4 regions of the Streptosporangium sp. OZ121 genome follow, and region 1 is predicted to be linked to each of the others. Evidence: riboswitches for the same ligand, from Rfam matches in the RefSeq annotation. Region 1 holds a riboswitch; each other region holds the start of a gene.
What was found. A riboswitch is a leader RNA that binds a small molecule or an ion and turns the genes downstream of it on or off. The one in region 1 is predicted to bind cobalamin.
Positions count from the first base shown of each region.

Region 1 (3,769 bases):
CTGCTCCAGCCTGGCCATGTCCCCGTAGCTGTCGGCGCGGGCCATCGGCGGGACGAGGTGGTCGACCAGGGTGGCGTGCGCGCGGCGCTTGGCCTGGGTGCCCTCGCCGGGATCGTTGACGAGGAACGGGTAGATGAGCGGCAGGTCGCCGAGCGCGGCGTCCGGGCCGCAGGAGGCCGACAGGCCCGCCGACTTGCCGGGCAGCCACTCCAGGTTGCCGTGCTTGCCCACGTGGACCACGGCGTGCGCGCCGAAGCCGTCGGCCAGCCAGCGGTAGGCGGCCAGGTAGTGGTGGCTGGGCGGCAGGTCGGGGTCGTGGTAGATCGCGATGGGGTTCTCGCCGAAGCCGCGCGGCGGCTGCACCATGACCACCACGTTGCCGGAGCGCAGCGCGGCCAGCACGATCTCGCCCTCCGGGTCGCGCGACCTGTCCACGAACAGCTCGCCGGGCGCCGGGCCCCAGTGTTCCTCCATCCGGGCGCGCAGGTCCGCCGGGAGGGTGGCGTACCACTCGGCGTACCGGCTCGCCGCGATGCGCACCGGGTTCCCGGCGAGCTGCTCCTCGGTGAGCCAGTCCTGGTCCTGCCCGCCCGCGGCGATCAGCGCGTGGATGAGCGCGTCGCCGTCCTGCCCGGTCACCCCGGGCAGCTCGTCCTCGGCGCCGATGTCGTAGCCGCGCTCGTGCAGCGCGGCCAGCAGCCGCACCAGGCTGGCCGGGGTGTCCAGGCCGACGGCGTTGCCGATGCGGGCGTGCTTGGTGGGGTAGGCCGACAGCATCAGCACCAGCCGCCGCTCGGCGGGCGGGATGTGCCGCAGCGCGGCGTGGCGCACCGCGATGCCCGCCACCCGCGAGGCCCGCTCGGGGTCGGCCACGTAGACGGTGAGCCCGTCCTCGTCGACCTCCTTGAAGGAGAACGGCACCGTGATGATCCGCCCGTCGAACTCGGGGATCGCGACCTGGGTGGCGGCGTCCAGCGGCGACAGGCCGTCGTCGTTCTCCTCCCAGGAGGCCCGGCTGCTCGTCAGGCACAGGCCCTGCAGGATCGGCACGTCCAGCTCGGCGAGCGCGCCGACGTCCCAGGCCTCGTCGTCCCCGCCCGCCGACGCGGTCGCCGGACGGGTGCCGCCCGCGGCGAGCACGGTCACCACCAGGGCGTCCACCGTACGCAGGACCTCCACCAGGCCGGGCTCGGCGGTGCGCAGGGAGGCGCAGTACACCGGCAGCGCCCGCGCGCCCGCGTCCTCGATCGCCGAGCAGAGCGCCTCGACGAAGGCCGTGTTGCCGGCCACGTGGTGGGCCCGGTAGTAGAGCACTCCGACGACGGGACCGTCGTGTCCCTCCTGGTCGCGGGCCTCGCGTTCCAGCGTTCCCCAGGTGGGGGTGGGCTCGGGCGCGGCGAACCCGTGGCCGGTGAGCAGCAGCGTGTCGGACAGGAAACGGTACAGCTCGGTCAGGTTGGCCGGGCCGCCGTGGGCGAGGTAGGCGTGCGCCTCGGCGCAGACCCCGCCGGGCACCGTGGACAGCTCCATCAGCTCGGCGTCGGGCGCCTGCTCGCCACCGAGCACGACGACGGGCCGGGGGCCGGCGAGCAGGGCGTCCAGCCCCTCCTCCCAGGCGCGGCGCCCTCCCAGCAGGCGTACCACGACCAGATCGGCGCCCTCCAGCAACGGCGGGAGGTCGGCGGCGGCGAGCCTGGCGGGGTTGCCGAGCCGGTAGCCGGCGCCGCTCGCGCGAGCGCTCAGCAGGTCGGTGTCGGAGGTCGAGAGCAGGAGGATCACGCGCCACACTCCGGGAGAGGAAGGGCGGTACGGCCCAGGGGCGCCACGGCGTGGCGGGGGAACGGCGCCACGATGTGGCGGGGGAACCGTGAAAAGCGCGCGGTGCGGCGGGGGAACGGCGATGCCACGGTGTCGCGGGGGAACGGCGAAGAGCGCACGGAGCTTCCTCCCTCGGGGTCCTCGCCCCGGGTCGTCGTCGGCCGCGACGGCTGGAGTCTCCTGGCTCCCGGATCGGTGCTCACCCCGGCCTTCCCGCCCGTCGTCGGACAGTGGCCCGGGTGGGGTTCGCTCCCCGGTTACAGTGGCGGGACCGCGCCGGAATCACACCGGCTTCCTCCCTTTGCCGTCGCCACCGATGACACTACGGCAGTCCGGTTCGTTGCAAGAAACTGGCGTTAACATCCTTCGAGTGTCCATTGCCGACTTTTCCGGACGATCGCGACTCGACGCGTGTCCCGGGGCGCTTCAGGTCCATGCCGCCGCGGACGGCGGCCTGGCCCGCGTCCGCGTGCCCGGAGGCCGTCTCACCCCCTTCCAGCTGCGCGAACTCGCCGAGGCCGCCGCGGCGTACGGCGGCGGCGTCATCGAGCTGACCTCCCGCGCGAACGTCCAGGTGCGCGGCCTCGGCCCGGAGGATCCGGACGGCGTTACGGGGGACGGCACGGGGAACGGGTTCGCCGCGCGGATGGCGAGGGCGGGCCTGCTGCCCTCGGCGACGCACGAGCGGATCCGCAACATCCTCGCCTCCCCGCTGACCGGACTGGACGGGCCGAGCGGACTGGACGGGCCGACCGGGCCGAGCGCGTTGACCGGGCTGAGCAGGCCGGCCGAACCGAGCGAACCGGCCGAACCGAGCGAACCGGCCGGACCGAGCGGACCAAGCAGATCGAGCGGACCGAGCAGATCGAGCGGTGCGGACACTCCGGACAGCACGGATATCTCAGATCGTCCGCACTATCCGCGCGGCGGCGGGATCGCCGACGTCACACCGCTGATCGGCGAGCTGGACCGGCGGTTGTGCGCCCGCCCCGCCCTCGCCGCTCTGCCGGGGCGGTTCATGTTCGCCCTCGACGACGGCCGGGGGGACGTGGCCGGTCTGGGCGCGGACGCCGGGATCCTGCTCACGGGGCCGGACGAGGCCGCGCTGATCCTCGCCGGGACCGACACCGGCCTGCGCGTCCCGCTCACCGGAGCCGTGACCGCCCTGCTCGCCGCCGCCGAGGCGTTCCTCGACGAGCTGGCCACCCGGGACGTCACCGCCTGGCGGATCGCCGAACTCCCCGGCGGTCCCTCCCTGATCGCCGCCCGCGTGCGAACCGCCCTCGGGGTCCCCGGCACGACGCCCTTCGCCCCGGTGAGACCGCGGGTCGTGACCCTCGGGCCGGTCGGCGTCATCGGGAGCGCGAACGGGACGGGAAGCGGAACCGGCGCCGGAGGAGAGCCGGGTTCCGCGAGCGGCACCGGGGGCAGCACCGGGGACGGGGGCGCGCGGGTCGCGCTCGGGGTGGCGATCCCGCTGGGGCGGCTGACCTCCGCGCTGGCACTGATGCTCGCGGACGCCGCCTCGGGCGGGGAGATCCGGCTCACGCCGTGGCGTGGCGTGGTCCTGCCCGGCCTGGACCGCGCCGAGGTCGCGGGCACGGCCGCCCGCCTGGAGGCCGCCGGGCTGGTCGTCGACCCCGCCTCGCCGTGGATCGGTGTGACGGCCTGCACCGGCCGCCCCGGCTGCGCCAAGTCCCTGGCCGACGTCCAGGCCGACGCGGCCACCGCCATAGCCGTCGCCACCGCCACCGCCACCGCCACCGCCGCAGCCGCAGCCGCAGCCGTCGGCACGACCTCGCCGCCCGCCGTCCCGCCGCCCACGGCCGCACCGTCCGGGAGCGGGCCGTCCGGGAGCGGGCCGCCCGCGGCCCCGCCGTCCGGGAACGGGCCGGGCACCGATACGCTCCCCGTGCACTGGGCGGGCTGCGGCAGGCGCTGCGGCCGTCCG
Region 1 covers NZ_JBPXMC010000017.1:181,510-185,278, reverse strand. Annotated here, with positions in the region: gene cobN (cobaltochelatase subunit CobN) at 1-1,779, opposite strand, end outside; cobalamin riboswitch at 1,970-2,142, opposite strand; gene ACTOQ1_RS27375 (hypothetical protein) at 2,189-3,769, shown strand, end outside.

Region 2 (3,769 bases), on a different contig from region 1:
CTGAGATACAGGCGCGCCTCGGGGGCGTTGAGGTGCTGGTAGAGGTTGAGGACGAGGTTGTTGGCCACGATCGAGTCACCGGTGGCGAAGAACGCCACGAGGCGGTTGATCAGGTGGCGCTCCTCGGGCGTCATCCTCGCCAGGTCGGCCAGGTCGGAGGTGAGGTCCACCTCCTCGACGGTCCAGGTGTTGCGGATCGCGGCCCGGTAGCGCTCGTAGAACTCGGGGTAGCGCATCGGCCGCAGGGTGAGATCCATGCCGGGGTCGAGCAACATCGGGTGAATGCCTTTCTGGGAGCTTTCGGGAGACCCTTTTCGAGGAACCGGGGCGGCTACTGGCAGGCGTCGCAGTACTCGGGGTTCTCCAGGGAGCAGGCGATCGCCTCGGGGTCGGGGACGGCCCGCGCGACCGGCGCCGCCACGGTGGCCTGCGCGATCCGGGTGGCCGGGCGCGAGCGCAGGTAGTAGGTGGTCTTGAGGCCCGACTTCCACGCGTAGGCGTACATCGAGGAGAGCTTGCCGATGGTCGGCGTGGCCATGAAGAGGTTCAGCGACTGCGACTGGTCGATGTACGGGGTGCGCGCGGCGGCCAGGTCGATCAGCGCCTTCTGCGGCAGCTCCCAGGCGGTCCGGTAGAGCGCCTTCAGGTCGGCGGGGATCTCCGGGATGTCCTGGACGGAGCCGTCGGCGCGCTTGATCGCGTCGCGGATCAGCGGGGTCCACAGGCCGCGGGCCTGGAGATCGCGGACGAGATAGCGGTTGACCTGGAGGAACTCCCCCGAGAGGGTCTCGCGCTTGAAGACGTTGGAGACCTGCGGCTCGATGCACTCGTAGCAGCCCGCGATGGAGGCGATCGTGGCCGTCGGCGCGATCGCGATCATCAGCGAGTTGCGCAGGCCGGTCCCGGCGATCCGCTCCCTGAGCTCGGCCCACTCCGCCGACCCCGCCGCCCCGTAGTGGTCGGGATGGAGCACCCCCGCGGCGGCCCTGGTCTCCTCGTACGACGGGTGGCGGCCCCGCTCCACGGCCAGGTCGGAGGAGGTCCGGTAGGCGGCGAGCGCGATCTCCTCGGAGATCCTGGTGGACAGCTCCAGGGCGCGCGGCGAGTCGAACGGCAGCCGCAGCGTGAACAGCACGTCGGCCAGGCCCATCACGCCGAGCCCGATCGGGCGCCACTTCCGGTTGGCCGCCTCCGCCTCGGGGGTCGGGTAGAAGCCCAGGTCGATGGTGCGGTCGAGGAACCGCACGGCGGTACGGACGGTCGCGCGCAGCCGCGCCCAGTCGACGGCCTCCCCGGCGTCCGCCGACAGGTGGGCGGCGAGGTTGATCGAGCCGAGGTTGCAGACGGCGGTCTCCGCGTCGCCGGTGACCTCGAGGATCTCGGTGCAGAGGTTCGACAGGTGGATGACGTTCTGGGGCCTGGCCGTCTGGTTGGAGGTCCGGTTGGCCGCGTCCTTGAAGGTCATCCAGCCGTTGCCGGTCTGGGCGAGCGTGCGCATCATCCGCCCGTACAGGGTGCGGGCGGGGATCTGCCGGGTGAAGCGGCCCTCGGCCTCGGCGGCCCGGTAGGCGTCGTCGAACGCGGCGCCGTACAGGTCGGTGAGGTGCGGGACCTCCTTGGGGTCGAACAGCGACCAGACGCCGTCGGCCTCGACCCGGCGCATGAACTCGTCGGGGATCCAGTTGGCCAGGTTCAGGTTGTGCGTGCGGCGGGCCTCCTCGCCGGTGTTGTCGCGCAGTTCCAGGAACTCCTCGACGTCGGCGTGCCAGGGCTCCAGGTAGACGCAGGCCGCGCCCTTGCGCCGTCCGCCCTGGTTGACCGCGGCCACGCTGGAGTCGAGCGTGCGCAGCCAGGGCACGATGCCGTTGGAGTGGCCGTTGGTGCCGCGGATCAGCGAGCCCCGCGAGCGGACCCTGGTCCAGGCGATCCCGATGCCCCCCGCGTACTTCGACAGCCGCGCGACCTGCCCGTAGCGCTCGTAGATGGACTCCAGCTCGTCGCGGGGCGAGTCGAGCAGGAAGCACGAGGAGAGCTGGGGCCTGCGGGAGCCGGAGTTGAACAGCGTGGGCGAGCTGGGCAGGTAGGACAGGGTGGCCATGAGCGCGTACAGCTCGGCGGCCTCCTCGACGGTCTCGGACAGGCCGCAGGCCACCCGGAGGAAGAAGTGCTGCGGGCGCTCCAGGACCTTGCGGGTCCTCGGGTGGCGCAGCAGGTAGCGGTCGTAGACGGTGCGCAGCCCGAAGTACTCGAACCTGGCGTCGGCCTCCGGATCGGCCAGCGCGTCCAGGACCCCGGCGTGGGCGGCCACGAACTCCGCGAGCCCGTCCTGGATCAACCCCGCCTCGTGGGTCGCGGCGATGGACTCGGAGAAGTCGCGGACGCCGTGCTCGGCGGCCTCGTCGGCGATCAGCTCGGCCAGCATCGCGGCGGCGACCCTGGAGTTCTCGGGGTCGGTGATCACCCGGGCGGCCGCCTCGTCGATGGCCAGCCTGCGGTCGTCCGCCGCGGTCCCCGCCGTGGTCCCCGCCGCGGTCTCCGCCAATGCCTGTGTCACGTAGTGCCCCTCGCTCGATCGGACTTCCCCGTACGGCTCCGCCGGATGGGCACGCGTCCGCGAGCGATCCCGGGCACGCCGGATCGCCTCGTTCCGCGGGCCCTCCCACGAGGCCCTGGACATTCACGTCACCGGCAGGTCTTCGGACTCACGGGCGCATCGCACACACCTACCGGCCGTCGCTTCCCAGGCATGGCTCACCCAGTGCTCGATAACGGCTTTCGTTCCCGTTCACCGCTGCGGGGCAGTCCCGGAATCTCACCGGGTTCCCTCTTGCCTCGCCCCTCGCGGGGCGAACCAGCAACGAGCAGGATCCTACATCTAGGGGCGTCGGACGCAACTACCCCAACAGGTTGTGTCGGAGGACTTCAGCAGTCCGAGCTCGTGGAGCACGCCGCGAGTACGGCCCGTCTCGGTGGAGAGCCACTGGCGGAACTCGTCACCGCTGAGGTAGACCCGGCTCCAGCCGTGGGACGCGCACAGGGCACGCCAGCGCGGCGCGGCGTCGATCCTGTCACACAAGGCGATCGCGGCGTCCCGGTCCCCCTCGCTCATGCCCTTGGGGCCCAGCAGGCCGCACCAGTCGCTGTACTCCAGGCGGACGTCGACCTCCATGAGCGTCGGCGCGTCGATCCCGTCGATCCGGCCGCCGGAGGAGACCACCAGGGGCCGCAGGCGGCCCGCGGCGATCTCGGGCCGCAGGGCGCGCGCCGATCCCAGCAGGGCCGCCACCCGGCCGACGTGGAGCGCCTCGGCGGCGTCCTCGGGGGCGAGGTATCCGGCGTACTCCAGCAGCCGGGTGTCCACCCCCAGACACTTGCCGATCATGCCGTAGAGCACGTGGTCGGAGCCGCCCTCCGACCGGCCGCCGACCGTCAGCCCCGCCGGATCGTGCCGCAGCCGCGCGACGAAGTCCTCGAAGGTGCGCAGGCGGGAGCCGGAGGAGACCACCAGGACCGCCCAGTCGCCGACCAGGCGGGCGATGGGGGTGGCGGCGTTCACCACGGCCGTGGTGTTGGCGATCTCCGCGGCGGCCACCATCGGCATCGCGGTGACGAGCAGCCTGCCCTCGCGCGCGAAGGGTCCGCGGAAGGCGCCGAACGCGTCGCGCGGGGCGGAGCCCAGTGCCCCCGCCCGCTCGACGGCCATGGCGGTGCGCGCCAGTCCCGACTGGACCAGGACGGTCGCCAGCCTGCCCGCGATCCTGTCCCAGCC
Region 2 covers NZ_JBPXMC010000001.1:81,928-85,696, forward strand. Annotated here, with positions in the region: gene ACTOQ1_RS00350 (ribonucleotide-diphosphate reductase subunit beta) at 1-275, opposite strand, end outside; gene ACTOQ1_RS00355 (ribonucleoside-diphosphate reductase subunit alpha) at 332-2,554, opposite strand; cobalamin riboswitch at 2,671-2,871, opposite strand; gene ACTOQ1_RS00360 (tripartite tricarboxylate transporter substrate-binding protein) at 2,876-3,769, opposite strand, start outside.
Region 2: another riboswitch for cobalamin. It lies ahead of ACTOQ1_RS00355 (ribonucleoside-diphosphate reductase subunit alpha); the one in region 1 lies ahead of cobN (cobaltochelatase subunit CobN).

Region 3 (3,769 bases), on a different contig from region 1:
AGCATCACAGGTGTCGGCTTCGGAGACCCCGCCAACAGAGCCTCAAAAACCAGCCTCCTGAGATCTTTCTATCTGCCTCCTTCATATAAAAGCAGAAAGTTTAGGACCAGAGATCAAATCTGGAGCTCCCCATTGGAATAACAACCTTTCCCCTAGCTCTTTGGTTTGCAGGGTTCGTCGCGCTCACCCCAGAGCTGAGTCCCCGCTAGAGGCATGTACTGATAAAAAGCGTAAACCATGGTGGATCCCGGATAGCCGCCCGTCTAGAATAATTATCTGGTCAGGCTTAGTGCAGGTAAAAGCCTGCGTGAGATCAACCTAAAAGCCGCAGCTCGCACAGAGAGGACTGCGTAGGTGCGGCGGCGTTTACGCCGACGCCTTGACCAAGTAATGAAAATCCTCGCGGGTCGACCCGCTAACGCGATCTCGATCATGTAGCTCAAGGACCTATCTGGCCCGTTGCCCAGACGTTCTGGCAGCTCAGAGCATCGATCGCTCAATGAGCCGCTACGCCGACCGCTCCCCCGCAAATAGTTGCCTTTGCGGTTGAACTAGTGGTAGTTGGTGTCGAACCACTTGGTCATCTCCAGCGGCGCCACCCCCTCGGCACCCCGGGCCATCGCGAAGTACGGATCCGCGACCCCGGAGAACCGCTCGGGCACCGCGCCCACCAGCGCGATCGCGTCCAGCACGTGGTCATACAGGGAGAAGGTGTTGGACGGCACCGCATCCAGCCCCGCCCCCGACAGCTCCCGCCACACCCGCTCGCGCAACCCGGCGGCCGTCTCCTGCAACCCGGCGGCATCTGTGCGCCCGGCCCAGTAATCCTCCGTCGCCCGCTTCAACTCGCGACGGCCCCCGATACGGGGGTAACCCAAAACGGTCGTGGTGACCTGACTCATGGCGTCCTTCCCTCGGCTCATGCCATGCCGACCCACGGCCACGCGCAGGACCCATCCGGGAAAGACGCATCCCAGGCCCTCCCACGAGGCCACGGATCACCGCACACCGGACGGCGCACGGGCGACTGGCAGGTCTTCGGACTCGCGGGCACCACACACAATTCCTACTGACCGTCGCTTCCCAGACGCACAAGCGTCCAGTGCCGATGACGGCGTTCGTTCCCACTCACCGCTGCGGGGCAGTCCCGGAATCACACCGGGTTCCCTCTTACGACTCCCGACACCAACACGACACCGGAAGAACCAACCGCACCACGAGCATAACCCGCCCCTGTCTCCAGACCGAGCCGGCCAGCGGCAGGCCAGCAGTAGAGGTAGCCTTCTGGGTCTGCCCGATCCTGCCGAAGACCGGCATCACCCCGTCTGAGAGGTGCTATCCGGAAGCGGCCACCGGCACGGCGAACCCTTCTGGGCTCAACTGACTTCGGCAACGCATCGCCACTGCCCGCGAGATCACCAAAGAACAAACTCATCCTGAAATGGGGTGACTTCATGGGGATGTGTTTCAGTCGTCCTGAAGCCCCCTTCACTCTTCTGTACCGGATCTGGGGAAGTGATCTAGGCTTGGCCGCATGACTGACTACCTTCAGGTTTCGACCACAGTGGACAGCCGTGATGCGGCGATGAATCTCCTCAGATCTGCCGTCCGCGCGAAATTGGCGGCATCGGGCCAAGTCTTCGGGCCTGCGCAATCTGTTTTCTGGCATGAGGGAAAAATGGGAGAAGGGGAAGAGTGGCAGATCTTCCTGAGGACGACTGCGGAGCGCTACCCGGACTTGGAGGCGCATTTGCTATCCGAGCACCCGTGGAACAACCCTGAAGTGACCTTCACATCGATTGACGGTGGGTCGGCTCCGTACTTGGAATGGCTGAGCAAGACGACGGCGTAGCCATGCGGTCGAAAAGTTCGGCGACGGATGGCAGCGATCTGTGATCCTCAAGTCGCTCAAGAACGGCACTGACGCGCTGGCGTGGACGAATTGACGCGACATCCATGGAGAGGCTCAGCGACTGACTCAGGGCGGCGGATGCGCGTTCGATCTCCCCGGCGTCTAGATACGCTTCCGAAAGCCAAGTCGTATAGAGAGACTTGTCTCGGGCGCGGGTGTCCTCGTACTTCGAGAGGGCATCCTCAAGAACGGCAATAGCCTTAACGGGCTGATTCAGCGCGACCCAGCACCGTCCCGTCATGATCTGAAGTTCGAGCCGGTCAACCCAGAGTGCCCAATCTGGATTCGGCTCACCACTGCTCTCTTCAAGGGCCCTACCGGCCTCTTCAAGGGCTCTTTCGACCTCAACCTGGTATCTCTGCCCTTCAGACGCGTAAGCCCATGCCGCCCGCTCCAGCAGGAGTGCCCTGACCGCAGGGGGAGTCCCTCGCTCCGCTACCCGGCACGAAGCATCCGCTTCCTGAATCCCCGGAGAGCCGTAGCTCACTTTCTGATAGGCCAGGAACGCCAGCGAGTTGGCAAGAAGGGCGGTGTCCCCGGCATCAGTGGCGGCCGACAGGCTTTTCTTGAAAAGCTGCCTCGCTTTCTTGGCCCATCCCGCGTCGAAGGCAGCCCATCCCGCCTGTTGTGCTTGCTCGCTGACCACGCTTAGAAGCGCTCTTCCCGTCTTCTGTGTATAACTGGCCTCGTTGACGAGTGTGCTCGTTCTCTCAAGCTCGGCAGCATAGAGAGGATAGGTTTCGGCGCCACCTAGATAGTCGTCGATTCGACGTAGCCGCGCAATGCGCTTGCGAAGCGAAACGACAAGCTCATCATTGACGCGTCGCCCCTGAGGAAGACTCTCAAACGGTACGGGAATAGCGGCAATGCTTACAGTCGCCACGGACGCACCGAGAAATTCTCTGCGTAGCACATCATCCTCCGACTCGGTGCGTGACGTGCTTTCCACGCTGAACAGTTCATTCTCGTCCAGGTCGAAAGCTCGGCAGTAAAGCAGCCGGTATGGATCCCTCGGCTTATGCCTACCCGCTTCCCAGTCTTTGATCATGCGGGTGACGGAATCCCGTCCCGGCATACGGCTACGCGTGCGTTCGTCGGCCAGATCGGTCAACGCTCGGGCCATTTCCCGCTGAGTCCACAGCCGGTTACGCCGTTCGGCGCGTAGCCGTCGCGCCCAAGCTGGAACGTCGCGCATCGCGTTACCTCTGGAGATAGGGGTCTGCGTCTCTCCCTCAGTCTCCCCTATTCCCCTTCCGCTGAGCCTCTTACTCCTCTTCTCTCCCCTGGTCTCCCCTGTCCCGCCCTATCTCCGCGTGCTGGTGGGGCGCTGTCATGGGAGGACCGTGAAAAAGCGGAACCCGCAGGCGCGGTCACGCCGTACGGGTTCCTTGATCGCACAGAGAGGTGCGACCCATGGACAACTGTAGAGCCGTCCCGCCTGTCGTTGACGAGGCGACGGTGGAGAGCCACGACAGGGCTCTGGCCGTCGTGCAACGACTTCTCATCGAGCGGGGAATCCGTGCTCACCGTCATCACACGATCAGCCTGGGGCTGTTCGCCAACAGCGCGGTGGCCTGGCCCGACCAGCCTCCGCTCCGATCGTGGATGGAGCGACACCCGCCGGAGCTGACCGTGAAAGGTCCGCAGGGTTGGTGCGAAGCCACGGTGACCATGGGTCCGCGCTCGGGCTGCTACCTGGTGTCCATCCGCAACGGTGCCGACCTTCAGACAGTCAGGCAGGAACATCCGGAAAAGGTGGTCGACCTGATCCTGGCCGCTCGGGGGACGTGACCGTGTACGGCTGGGTCATCCTGGGCGATGCGGCCACGAAGCGAGTCAACGGCCAAGAGATCATCA
Region 3 covers NZ_JBPXMC010000048.1:9,860-13,628, reverse strand. Annotated here, with positions in the region: gene ACTOQ1_RS41150 (hypothetical protein) at 1-61, shown strand, start outside; gene ACTOQ1_RS41145 (hypothetical protein) at 552-902, opposite strand; cobalamin riboswitch at 1,013-1,225, opposite strand; gene cutA (divalent-cation tolerance protein CutA) at 1,535-1,852, shown strand; gene ACTOQ1_RS41135 (hypothetical protein) at 1,791-2,960, opposite strand; gene ACTOQ1_RS41130 (hypothetical protein) at 3,326-3,703, shown strand; gene ACTOQ1_RS41125 (hypothetical protein) at 3,706-3,769, shown strand, end outside.
Region 3: another riboswitch for cobalamin. It lies ahead of ACTOQ1_RS41145 (hypothetical protein); the one in region 1 lies ahead of cobN (cobaltochelatase subunit CobN).

Region 4 (3,769 bases), on a different contig from region 1:
CCCGGACCTCCACGGTCAGCCCGAAGCGGTCGAGCAGCTGCGGGCGCAGCTCCCCCTCCTCGGGGTTCATCGTCCCGACCAGCAGGAACCGGGCGGCGTGCCGTACCGACACCCCCTCGCGCTCGACGTAGCAGGTGCCGAGGGCGGCGGCGTCGAGCAGCAGGTCCACCAGGTGGTCGTGCAGGAGGTTGACCTCGTCGACGTACAGGACGCCCCGGTGGGCGCTCGCCAGGAGGCCGGGTTCGAAGGATTTCACGCCCTCGGTGAGGGCTCGCTCGATGTCGAGGGAGCCGACGAGGCGGTCCTCGGAGGCGCCGACGGGCAGTTCGACGAGGCGTGCGGGCCGCGCGGCGCCGTCCCGCGCTCCACCGGGCCGCACGGTGTCGGACCGGGCTCCGCCGGACCGGGTTCCGCCGGGCTGCGCGACGCCGGGCTGAACGGTGGCGGGCGGGGTGAGCCGGTCGCCCGGCTCGGTACGGCCCTCGTGCGGCCCGTCCGGGCATCCGGGGTCGGGGGCGGCGGGGTCGCAGGAGAAGCGGCAGCCGGTCACCACCTCGACGGGCGGCAGGAGCGCGGCCAGCGCCCGCACGACCGTGGACTTGGCGGTGCCCTTCTCCCCCCTGACCAGCACTCCCCCGACGCGGGGGGAGACCGCGTTGAGGATCAGCGCGAGTTTCAGGTCCTCCAGCCCCACGATCGCGGTGAAGGGATAGCGGGAGTCACGCACCTTCGGGTTCTCCTGTCCGTCTCGTCGAATCAACGGGTCGCCGGGCGCTCGAACCGTCATGGGAGGTAGCTGAGCCGCCAGCGCCCGCCGCGCCCGGTGAGCGTCACGCGGGCCAGCGGCGCGACGTCGACGCGCCAGAAGGCCTGGGCGGGGGCGCCGAGGGCGTGGACGACCGCGGCGCGGATGACCGCCGGGTGGGTGACCGCGACGGCCCTGCCGGGTGCGCGGACGGCGAGCCAGCCGGACACCCTGGCCAGGAGCGCGGTGACCGGCTCCCCGCCGTGCGGCGCCGCGCCGGGGTCGCCGAGCCAGGAGGCGAGCGCCTCGGGTTCCGCGGCCTCGACCTCGCCGAGCGTCATCCCGCTCCAGCGGCCGTAGTCGCAGTCGGCCAGCAGCGGGTCGTGCTCGGCCCGCAGGCCGAGCGCCGCCGCCGTCTGGACGCAGCGCAGTTCGGCGGGGCAGGCCGCGGGACCCGGACCGAGGTCCCGCGCCATCCCCTCGGCCCGGCGCAGGCCGCGTTCGTCGAGCGGTTCGTCACCCGGGAACGCGGCCCGTACCGTCGCCGAGGTGGAGGCGTGGCAGACCAGGAGCAGGCGGGTGACCCCCGAGGAGGTCGTCACACCGGGCCGCGCCTGCGGGCGGCGAAGGCGAACAGCGCGCCGACGCCGGCCCAGAAGACCACCTGGGTTCCCATGGAGGCGACCCGGAAGTCCCACAGGAGGTCGGCGGGGAAGCCCCGGGGCACCTCCGAGATCTCCGGCAGGAGGACCCAGGCCGCGACGACGGGGATCAGGAAGGTGGCGCCCGCCGACAGCCAGCGCACCCACGGTTCGCTCCGCGAGGCGTAGCGGTGGGCGGCGACCGCGGCGGCGACGGCGAGGATCCCGATGACCACCGCGACCAGGTACAGCACGGTGCGCTGGCCGATGGTCTCCGGGTCACCGACGGCCGGCGGGTTGGCGGGGTATTTCACGAAGGGGATGAGGACGACGGAGGTGAACGCGGCGGCGGCGAGGGTGACCGCGAGCACCGGTTCCGAGCGGGGTCCCGCCCGGCCGCGTACGGCCGCGTAGACGAGGGAGAACAGGCCCCCGACCGCCAGGCCGTACAGGCCGAGGGCGAGGAAGAGCCCGAAGCGCTGCCCGTCCCTGCTGACCAGGGCCTCCTCCTCGTCGTGGGAGTGGGCCGCGGTCCCGGTGTCGTCGTGTGATCCGGCCGGGGCGGCGGCCGCGGCCGCCTCCTCCAGCGCGATGGCCCGGTCGATGCGCGGTTCGCCGACGGTGTAGGCGAAGACGGCCGCGAGCAGCCCTGCGAGCAGTCCGGCGACGAGGCCCCGGACGATGAGTTTGGTGATCACCTGTGGCTCAGTGGCACGGCACGCCGAGCAGGTGACGCCCGTCGTGCATGAGTTCGTGCAGGTAGTTCCCCGCCTGGGAGATCGCCCCCTGGTCGAAGGTGACCAGGTAGGCGAGGAGCAGCAGCACCGGTACGGCGAGCAGCCAGCGGGTGAGCGAGTGCCATGGGATGGGCTGGGTGTGCGGTGCCGAGATCTGGCTCACGGCCACCTCCTCCGGGATTGACGCGTCCCTTTTCGTAGGTCGGTGGCGGCCGAGTGTGACCTGGCTCCCGGCCCTCACGGGCCGGATTACAGTGGCGCGACCGCACCGGAATTTCACCGGATTTCCCTCGCACCGCCACAAAACATCCGGAACGTATCCCGGTTCTCCGTCCCCCGTCAATCCGGATGTCCGGTTCGACGGCCTCCGGCCGTCACGGGGTCCGGGCATGCCGAGGGGGGAGGCGGCCCGGCCGGGCCGCCTCCCCCCTCGCGGGAGTCACTGCTCGCCGGTCAGCGCCGTCACCAGCTCCGCGGCGGTACGGCAGCGGTCGAACAGCTCGCCCACGTGGGCCTTGGTGCCGCGCAGCGGCTCAAGGGTGGGGACGCGCTGCAGCGACTCGCGGCCGGGGATGTCGAAGATGACCGAGTCCCAGGAGGCCGCGGCCACCGACTCGCTGTACTGGCTCAGGCAGCGGCCGCGGAAGTAGGCCCGGGTGTCGTTGGGCGGCACCTCGATGGCCCGCTGGACCTCTTCCTCGGTGACCAGGCGCTGCATGCGGCCCCGGGCGACCAGCCGGTTGTACAGGCCCCGGTCGGGGCGGATGTCGGAGTACTGGAGGTCGACGAGCTGCAGGCGCGGGTGCGACCAGGGAAGGCCGTCACGGGTGCGGTAGCCCTCCAGGAGCTCCAGCTTGGCCACCCAGTCGAGCTCCCCGGACAGCTGCATCGGGTCCTCCGCCAGGCGGGTGAGGACCGACTCCCAGCGCTCCAGGATGTCCTTGGTGGGCTCGTCCAGGCCGTTGGCGCTGCGCTCCTCGGCGTACTTGCGGGCGAGCTCCAGGTATTCCATCTGCAACTGCACCGCGGTCAGCTTGCGGCCGTCGCGCATGGAGATCTCGTACTTGAGCGTGGGGTCGTGCGAGACCGCGCGCAGGGCCTGGACGGGGTTGTCCACGGCCAGGTCGCGGGTGAAGTAGTTGTCCTCGATCATGGCCAGGACGAGCGCGGTCGACCCCAGCTTCAGGTAGGTCGAGATCTCCGACATGTTGGCGTCGCCGATGATGACGTGCAGGCGGCGGTATTTCTCCGGGTCGGCGTGGGGCTCGTCCCGGGTGTTGATGATCGGCCGCTTGAGCGTCGTCTCCAGGCCCACCTCGACCTCGAAGAAGTCGGCCCGTTGGCTGATCTGGAAGCCCTCGCCCCGGGAGTCCTGGCCGATGCCGACCTTGCCCGCGCCGGTGACGACCTGCCGGGAGACGAAGAACGGCGTCAGGTGCCTGACGATGTCGGCGAACGAGGTGGCCCGGCGCATGAGGTAGTTCTCGTGGCAGCCGTAGGAGGCGCCCTTGTTGTCGGTGTTGTTCTTGTAGAGCTGGATCGGGGCGTTGGCCGGCATCGCCGAGGCGCGGACCGCCGCGTCGTGCATCACCCGCTCGCCCGCCTTGTCCCAGATCACCGCCGCCCGGGGATTGGTGCACTCGGGC
Region 4 covers NZ_JBPXMC010000004.1:219,402-223,170, reverse strand. Annotated here, with positions in the region: gene ACTOQ1_RS10940 (magnesium chelatase subunit D family protein) at 1-787, opposite strand, end outside; gene ACTOQ1_RS10935 (histidine phosphatase family protein) at 784-1,347, opposite strand; gene ACTOQ1_RS10930 (CbtA family protein) at 1,344-2,084, opposite strand; gene ACTOQ1_RS10925 (CbtB domain-containing protein) at 2,092-2,286, opposite strand; cobalamin riboswitch at 2,317-2,438, opposite strand; gene dop (depupylase/deamidase Dop) at 2,563-3,769, opposite strand, start outside.
Region 4: another riboswitch for cobalamin. It lies ahead of ACTOQ1_RS10925 (CbtB domain-containing protein); the one in region 1 lies ahead of cobN (cobaltochelatase subunit CobN).